Regions from separate parts of the Mesorhizobium sp. M1365 genome, predicted to be linked through region 1. Evidence: predicted binding sites of a transcription regulator. Region 1 holds the regulator's gene; each other region holds the start of a gene.

Region 1 (2,198 bases):
CAGCAGGCGGCGCGCGTGTCGCGCCAGACGGCGTTCATGTATCTGGGTGAACTGGTCGAGTTCGACCGGACCGAGAAGATATTCACGTCGCCCCGCGAGAAGCGCACGCAGGACTACATCACTGGCCGCTTCGGCTGAGCCGTTCCGATCATGCATATGAGGACAGGACCATGGGCGAACACACAGTCGCTTCTTTCGACGAGGATCTCGAGCAGATCAGCAAGCTGATCCGCGACATGGCCGACCTCGCCGGTTCGATGGTCGGCGGGGCAACCAAGGCGCTGTTGAATTCCGACAACGTGCTGGCGCAACGCGTCGTTTCCGACGACGCCATCATGGATGCGCGTCAACGCGAACTGGACGACCGCGCCATCACCCTGATCGCCAAACGCCAGCCGATGGCCCACGATCTTCGCCATGTGGTCGGAGCGATCCGCATGGCGGGCGACCTCGAACGCATCGGCGACCTTGCCAAGAATATCGCCAAGCGCGTGAGTGCGGTCGGCCTCAGCGCCACGCCGCGGGACCTGTCGCATTCCATCGACGCGATGGCGCAGCTGGTTCTCATCCAGGTGCAGGGTGTCATCGAGGAATATGCTGCAGGCGATGCGGCCGCGTTGGCCAAGCTTCGTGCCGCCGACGAGCGCATCGACGTTAAATACACGTCCGTGTTCCGCGAGCTGTTGACCTACATGATGGAAGATCCGCGCAACATCACCGCTTGCACGCACCTGCTGTTCTGCGCCAAGAATCTGGAGCGGATCGGCGACCATGTCACCAACATCGCCGAAAATGCGTATTATGTGCTGACCGGCGAGCAATTGCCGGTCAATCGTCCGAAGCAGGACGAAACGACAATGTCCGCACCGGTGACATGATGGGGGTGCCCAGCCGATGATCGCACCACGCATAATGGTGGTGGAGGACGAGGAGCCGTTGGGTGTGCTGCTCCGCTACAATCTCGAATCCGAAGGCTACCAGGTCGAGGTGGTGACACGCGGCGACGAAGCCGAGATCCGTTTGCAGGAGAATGTGCCCGACCTTTTGGTGCTCGACTGGATGATACCAGCGGTTTCCGGCATCGAGCTCTGTCGTCGGTTGCGGGTGCGCCCCGAAACCGAGCGGCTGCCGATCATCATGCTGACCGCGCGCGGCGAGGAGAGCGACCGGGTGCGCGGTCTTTCGACCGGCGCCGACGACTATCTGGTCAAGCCGTTTTCGACACCGGAATTCATGGCCAGGGTCAAGGCGCTGCTGCGGCGCGCCAAGCCGGAAGTGCTGTCCAGCGTGCTGAAGGTCGGCGACATCGTGCTCGATCGCGAATCGCACAGGGTCTATCGCAAGAAGAGCGAAATCAGGCTCGGGCCGACCGAATTCCGGCTGCTCGAGTTCATGATGCGGCATCCGGGCCGTGTCTTCTCGCGCAGCCAGTTACTCGATAATGTCTGGGGGGAGACAATCTACATCGACGAACGCACCGTCGACGTGCATGTCGGGCGGCTGCGCAAAGCCGTCAACAACGGCCGGATGCCGGATGTCATCCGCACCATCCGCGGCGCCGGCTATGCGATCAGGGAAGATTGACCCGCCTGGTCAGGCTACGTTCTTTCTGACGCTGGGCCTCATTTGCGCGCCCGGCGCGAAAATCTCCTGGTCGACGAAGCTTAACGCCCGCATCGCGCAGCCTTCGCGGATCAGAGGCAATTCGTTCGGCTCTGTATCGAAGGAGATCGAGCCTGAATGCTGGCCGCCGGCGGTCTGGGCGATTGCCTTCCGCAAGGCCGGCTCGATCAGATCGAAGGCGGCGGCACTGGCGCCGACCATCGCGACCGGTGCCGGATCGATCAGCGCGAACAGCGAGCCGAGACCGAAACCCAGCGCTTCGCCGGCCTTGCGGTAGGCCTCGCGTTCCGGCCCATCTTTCTCGCGCGCCCGGGCCGCCAGTGCGCGCATGTCGGCGTCGCTGACGTCGGCGACCGGTTCGCTGTCTTCGCTCATCTGCCTGGCGTTGCGCCAGATGGCGTAGTTGCCGGCATACGCCTCGATGCAGCCGCGCCGCCCGCAACGGCAGAGCGCGCCGCCCGGACGATGGATCATGTGGCCAAATTCGCCGCCCGAGGAATGCGTCCCGGTGAACAGTTCGCCCTTCAGCACCAGCCCCATGCCGATGCCATGCGAAAGCAGGATGGCGATGAAGT
Region 2 (2,198 bases), on a different contig from region 1:
CGGCATAGACGGCCCCCCGGTTCCAGAACCAGTTAGTGCCGGGATGGATGGCGCGCGCCCGGTAGCCCTGACTTTTCAGGAAGGTCGCCAGCGAGGGAGTCGGTGTCCGCACATATTGCTGGTAGGGAATGCTGCCCGCCGGCAGGAAGGCGTTGGAAAAGCCGGTCAGGGCCTCGAACTCGATGTTGGCCGTCATGCCGCCGAACTCGGGCGAGAACATGTAACCCGTGCGCAGTGCCCGCACATTGGGGATAGGGTCGGGTGTGATGGTGACGCCGGGTAGCTTGGTCGGATCCCAGAAGGATTCGCTCATGACGACGATGATGTCGGGCTTCTCGGCAGGTACCGAGGCGGTCACCTGCGGTTTGCCGATCGCTTCGATCGCCTTGTCGGAATAGCCGGGCGGCGCCGAGACATGCGCCATCGGAACGTTAAGCGCGAAGGCGAGCGCAAAACCGTTCGAGGCATAGTTTTCCTTCTGGTCCCACATGATCGGGATGATCTGCAGCCGGTCGCGCGTCCACGAGAAAGTGGCATAGTCCATGATGGAAACGAAGAAGGCGATCAGCGGTACTGTCAGCGTCAGCCGGGCAAGGCGGCCCTTGTGGCTGAGCGCCGGAACGCGGCGGCGCCATAGCCGCCAGCCATAGACGAGCAGCGACAGCCCGCCGACGATGCCGATCGCCAGGGCAATGGCGGTTCCCGGGCGATCGCGTACCAGAAGCGGCATCAGTGCCACGATCTGCCGGGAATAAAGGAAATCGGTCGGATAGAGCGGATCGCCGAGATACAGCGACTTCTGGTGGCCGACGAACGCCAGCGACAATGTCAGCGGCGCGACGATCATCAGGCTCTGATGACTGCGGCCGAGCACGGCGTCGAGGCCGATGAGGATCAGCGCAAAAATGATGATCGTGGTCCAGCCGGGTTTGAAAGGCTGCAGAAAGAAATCAATGGTGCCGGCAAAGTTGCCGCGCACGATCAGTTCGATGGCAAACACAAGGATGGCCGCAGCCAGCAAGCTGATAAGGCCATAGCGGATGACAGGCCATTTGCGCGCCGGCAGATAGCCGGTCGACGGATCGCCTTCAAGAAACTGGGGCGCCGCCGCGGCTGCGCTCTGCTTGGTCTTTGCCACTTCAATAGTTCCCCGGCCCGCAACAAAAGCGTCACTCGATTGTCATCGAACTGTCACGCAAAGCCTAGCGCCTGTGGCGGAAATAAGAAGAGCCAGCAAACAAATCGTGAGCGGTTTTCATCATGAGTGATCGCCAAAAAGCCTGCCGAAACAGGCACTCGGCCGATATTACGCGATCAAGGTTGGACTTGACTTGGCCGCACGCCTTGCGTCACAGGCAACGTGAACCAGCAGCTGGGAGCCGCCGATGGCCATCGCATTCACCTTTCCGGGGCAGGGCAGCCAGGCTGTCGGCATGGGCAAGGACCTCGCCGATACCTTTGTGGAATCGCGGCGGATCTTCGAGGAAGTTGACGACGCGCTCGGCGAAAACCTATCGAAGCTGATCTGGGAAGGCCCGGAAGAGACGCTGACGCTGACCGCCAACGCCCAGCCGGCGCTGATGGCGGTGTCGCTTGCCGCAATCCGGGCGCTGGAGGCGCGCGGCTTCTCCCTGAACGGCAAGGTCACCTATGTCGCCGGCCACTCGCTCGGCGAATATTCGGCACTTGCGGCCGCAGGTTTCGTTTCGGTCGCCGACGCCGCCCGGCTATTGCGCATCCGCGGCAATGCCATGCAGGCGGCTGTGCCGGCCGGCGAGGGCGCCATGGCGGCGATCATCGGGCTGGAGCAGGCCGACGTCGAAGCCGCTTGCGCAGAAGCCGCCCAGGGCGCCGCCAAAGATCCCGCACAAGCCTTGGTTTGCCAGATCGCCAATGACAATGGCGGCGGCCAGCTGGTGATCTCTGGCGCTAGGCCAGCGGTCGAACTGGCGGCGAGGCTATGCACGGAGAAGGGCGCCAAGCGGGCGCTGATGCTGCAGGTCTCGGCGCCCTTCCATTCGGCATTGATGAAGCCTGCGGCCGAGATCATGCGGGAGGCGCTGGCCGCCGTGACGAAGGGTGCGCCGGTCGTGCCGCTGGTCTCCAACGTTACGGTGACCCCGACGAGCGATCCCGACGAGATCGCTCGTCGACTCGTCGAACAGGTGATCGGGCGCGTGCGCTGGCGCGAAACGGTG
Region 3 (2,198 bases), on a different contig from region 1:
GAAGCATCAGGTCTCGCGCCATCATCGCCGGGATCGTGCGCGGCGACAGCTGCCATCCCTTGGCCGAGGCCAAGGCGCATTCCGGCAGGTAGGCCGCGACCAGCACGGCGATGGCGGTTGCCGGCAGGCTGACGCCGGCGTCAGCCGCCCCTAGCAGCGCACGCACCCGCGGCGGCGCCGCGCCGCTCAGGATCTCGGGGGCGAAGAACAGCGCGAAGGTGACGCGGCGCAGCCGCGCCCAGCGCGCCTGCCGCGACCAGATCTCGCCAAGCGTGCGCCGGCCGAGCGGCTGTTCGAAGGGCGAGGCGACAAGATTGACCCGCAGTCCGAGCCCGTTGACCAGCTTGGTCGCGGCGGCGTCCTCGGCGATCTCGGCGGCAAGCGCGCGGATGCCGCCATTGGCGTCGAGCATCGGCTTGTTCCACAACATGCTCTTGCCCTGCGCGAAGCCGAGGCCGAGCGCCTCTCCGGCGTACTGCCAGCGTGCCTGCAGCGTGTTGAGAAAGGCGCATTCGACCTCCCCCCAGAAGCCGTCCGGCCGTGAGCCGATCGGCGTCGAGCAGACGAGGCCAGTGCCATGCCGCCATGCCGCCATCAGCTGCTGGACGTAGTCGCTCGGCATAAGCACATTGGAATCGGCAAGGATGACCCAGCGATAATGCGCCGCTTCCCAACCCTTCACGCAATTGTTGAGTTTTGGATTGCCGCTGATGCGGTCGTCACCGACTAGAAGGCGGGCGCGAATAGCTGGAAAGCGCGCCATTGCGGCGGTGATCGGCTTGACCACCGGGTCGTCGGCATGGGCAACGCAGAAGATGAGTTCGTAGCGCGGCCAGTCGAGTGAGAAGGCGCGCTCCAGCGTCTCTTCGGCAAACGGCTCGACGCCGCGCGCCGGGATGACGATCGATACCGGCGGCGCGTTGGCCGCGGGCGGTGCGATCCTGGCTGGTCGCTTCAGCTTCAGCGAAGCTAACAGGATGCTGGCGAGATTTGAAAGAAGGAGGGCTATGGAAAGGAGGGCGGCTGCGAATGTCGGTTCCATCGAGATCTGGTCACTCCAGAAGTGCCGGCCGCATGACGGCCGTTTTCAACAATTCGACAGAACGCTGAGTCGCCCGGCACAAGCCTGCACACCATCATTGTCATGTGTCACTTAAATGACATTGTTTTTCGGCACCTGCGCTCGAGTCGGGCAAGGAGATGACGCGCATCGTTGATCAAACTGCGCTGAGCGTCGAAAGTTCCATCTACATTGCTTTGGAGCAATTTATGTACAGCGCCGTCACCCGCAACATCGAAGTGCAGGTCAGGCCGTTCTATCTGGAGGATCACTCCGACCCTCCGCAAAACCGCTATGTCTGGGGATATCAGGTGACCATCGACAATCAGTCGGATGAGTTCGTGCAGCTTCTGTCGCGCTACTGGCACATTACCGACGGCACCGGCAAGGTCGAGGAAGTGCGCGGCCCCGGGGTCGTCGGCGAGCAACCCGGACTCAACCCCGGCGACAGCTATCAGTATACGTCTGGATGCCCGCTCTCGACGCCGTCCGGCATCATGGTCGGGCACTACACCATGCGCAACAGGCGGGGCGAGACGTTCGACGTCGCCATCCCCGCCTTCTCGCTCGACTTGCCGGGAATGCGGCGCACCGTCAATTGACGGCCGTCATCCGGCCGCTGCAAACTCCGCCGGGTCGAAGTCATATTGCTTCGAGCAGAATTCGCAGGCGACGTGAATGCTGCCATCCTCGGTGCTGTCCCTGATCTCCTCGGCGGAAAAGCCTTCGAGGATGCCGTGGATCTTCTCCCTCGAGCATGAGCACTGGTCGGCGACCGGCACCCCGCCGAACACGCGGACGCCATGCTCGTGGAAAAGCCGGTAAAGCAGCCGTTCGGCGCCGATCGTCGGATCGATCAGCTCGGTCGGTTCAATAGTACCAAGCAGCGCCAGCAGCTCCTGCCAGGAATTGTCGGTCGGGTCGTGGATTTCCTCACGCGGATCGCCATCGCCACCGGGAAGGTCGGGTACGCGCATGCGCTCCGCCGACTGCGGCAGGAATTGTGCCAGCAGGCCACCGGCCCGCCATTGCTCGCGGGCACCGCCGACGCCGGGCGTCAGAAGCTTGGCAACCGAAAGCCGGAGGTCGGTCGGAATCTGCTCAGACTGGCGGAAATAAGTGCGTGCGGCATCTTCCA
Region 4 (2,198 bases), on a different contig from region 1:
CGGACGTGGCGAGGATGATGTCGACGCCACGCGGAAAACGCTGCTTGTTCTGCTTCCATTGCTCGACGAAATGGCGCGGCATTTGCGCCGGCGCGATCGTCGCCGTCGTCTCGATGCCCGGGCCTTCGAGCAGCAGCGCAGCGCCGGAGACAAGATCGCTGACCTCGAGGATCAGCGTCGTGGAGCGATCGGGATAATCCCGGGTGCCTTGCGAAAACCCGTCGAGCGCCATCATCTCGGCCGGCGTGGCGATCAGCGCGAAATGCGCGTCGGCCGGGGTGTTGGCCAGCGGCGCGCCGGTATGAAAGCCAAGCCAGGATTTCACCGTCGCTGAAGCCTGCAAGGCGTGGTCGAGCCAGAGCGGCGTGTCGTTATCGCACAGCGCCAGCGCAACGGCGCCGGCGGTGGCCGACAGCGGCACCGGGGGGTGGGCGAGGGCCGGCAGCGGCTGCACACTGCCTGGCCGCGCCATCGCGTCCATCACGGCACGGAATACGGTCTGCGCGTTGAATACCGGATCGGCGAAGCCGCCTTCAATGGATTGAGTGGCGATATTCATCAGTCTTCTCCGCGCACCATGGTGAAGAAATCGACCTTGGTCGCCGCCGTCTCGGCGCGGCGCTGTTCACGCGCCTTGGCCAGTGCCGCCTGCAATGGCGCAACGATCCTGATCTCGACCTCATTGCGGTGGGCCGGGTCCTGCCACAGCGCATCGGCGATTGCCGCCAGCCTTGCCTTCTGCTTGTCGCGGCCGAGCGCGTAGCAGTGGCCGACATGGCCGGACGCAAGCCGCACCGTGGCACGGGTGACCGTCGCCTCGCCGACATTGAAGGGCGCGCCGCCGCCGCCGATGCGGCCGCGTACCGTAACCAGGCCGGTTTCGGGGCCACGCAGAAGTTCCGCTTCGCAAGGCAGGCCGGCTTCGTCCCAGAGGCGGACGATGTCGTCGCCGGCCGATTGCGCCAGCGTCGTCATCACGGCCTTGCGCTCGGCCCGCTCTCGCGCTTCCCGTCCTCGCATGGCCGTACTCCTCGTTTGCGTGAATTTGTCTATTGATATAGACAACTATACAAATTATACTCGTTATCTAGCGCGTGTCCATGACGGGCACGTGACACGGGCCAAAAGATCGGCGCAAAGAATTGGGGCGGGAGATGATCGGACAAGCCAACCGCATCGAGCGGCGCAGCGGTGTCGCGCTGTGGCGACAGATCGCCGACCAGATCCTGCATTCGATCGCCGCCGGCGATTTTCCCGAGAATGCCGCGCTGCCGCCGGAGATCGCGTTGGCCGGACGCTATGGCGTCAACCGCCACACGGTGCGTAGCGCTATCGCAGCGCTGGTGCAGGAGGGTGTGCTCAGGGCGGAGCAGGGGCGCGGCACCTTCGTGCTGTCGCGCAACCGGCTGTCTTATCCGATCGGCGCCCGCACCCGCTTTTCCGAGGGATTGCAAGGACAGGCGTCCGAGCGGCATATCACCTTGCTCGCGTCATCGATCGAGCCGGCCGACCGTCGTGTCGCAGAGGGCTTAGGCCTTGCGACGGGGGCCGATGTGATACGCCTGGAAACGCGCGGCGAAGCCGATGGAATGCCGGTGTCCCGCGCGGCCGGCTGGTTCGATGCCAGGCGCTTTGCCGGCATCGATGCCGCCATGGCGGAAACCGGTTCGATCACCGCATCACTGGCACGTTTCGGCATCGACGACTATCTCAGGCAATCGACCGTGCTGTCGGCGCGCCATGCCGATGCCGCCGACCTTGCGGACCTCGAGCTGCAGCCCGGCGCCATCGTGCTGGTGACGGTCGCCGTCAACGTCACGCCCGACGGTCAGCCGATACAGTTTTCGGAGTCGCGCTTCCCGGCCGAGCGGATCGAGCTCAAATTGTCGGCGCTCTGAGATACGGCAGCCCTGGCATCATCCGACCTGAATGACAGCCTTGATCAGGCCAGACTTCTCATGCGCCCAGCGGGCGAGGTCGTGCGGCGTCTCGCCAAGCGTGGTGCGGTGCGTCACAAGCTTTGCCAGCGGCAGCGCGCCGTTGCGGATCGAGGCGGCGACATGGTCGAAATCGGCACGCAGGGCGTTGCGGCTGCCGATCAGCATCATCTCGCGCTTGTGGAATTCGGGATCGGAAAAGGCGATGTCGTCCTTGACGACGCTGACCAGGACCAGCGCTCCGCCATGCGCGACATGAGC

What was found. Region 1 encodes PhoB, which activates phosphate uptake and scavenging genes when phosphate is short. Its sites were predicted from a motif close to TGTCATNNANCTGTCAT; they were not measured.
Region 2: a site for PhoB is predicted at 1,179-1,195, ahead of NKH04_RS30060 (LTA synthase family protein). Genes of this name have one in related genera too.
Region 3: a site for PhoB is predicted at 1,147-1,163, ahead of NKH04_RS00165 (ceramide glucosyltransferase). Genes of this name have one in related genera too.
Region 4: a site for PhoB is predicted at 1,101-1,117, ahead of phnF (phosphonate metabolism transcriptional regulator PhnF). Genes of this name have one in related genera too.

The regions. Positions count from the first base shown of each region.
Region 1 covers NZ_JAMYLG010000002.1:255,092-257,289, forward strand. Annotated here, with positions in the region: gene pstB (phosphate ABC transporter ATP-binding protein PstB) at 1-138, shown strand, start outside; gene phoU (phosphate signaling complex protein PhoU) at 171-878, shown strand; gene phoB (phosphate regulon transcriptional regulator PhoB) at 895-1,584, shown strand; gene NKH04_RS03410 (ROK family protein) at 1,594-2,198, opposite strand, start outside.
Region 2 covers NZ_JAMYLG010000053.1:19,078-21,275, reverse strand. Annotated here, with positions in the region: gene NKH04_RS30060 (LTA synthase family protein) at 1-1,138, opposite strand, end outside; gene fabD (ACP S-malonyltransferase) at 1,386-2,198, shown strand, end outside.
Region 3 covers NZ_JAMYLG010000001.1:36,002-38,199, forward strand. Annotated here, with positions in the region: gene NKH04_RS00165 (ceramide glucosyltransferase) at 1-1,042, opposite strand, end outside; gene apaG (Co2+/Mg2+ efflux facilitator ApaG/CorD) at 1,270-1,662, shown strand; gene NKH04_RS00175 (Hsp33 family molecular chaperone) at 1,669-2,198, opposite strand, start outside.
Region 4 covers NZ_JAMYLG010000045.1:13,570-15,767, reverse strand. Annotated here, with positions in the region: gene phnH (phosphonate C-P lyase system protein PhnH) at 1-559, opposite strand, end outside; gene phnG (phosphonate C-P lyase system protein PhnG) at 559-1,020, opposite strand; gene phnF (phosphonate metabolism transcriptional regulator PhnF) at 1,155-1,898, shown strand; gene NKH04_RS28540 (zinc-binding alcohol dehydrogenase family protein) at 1,917-2,198, opposite strand, start outside.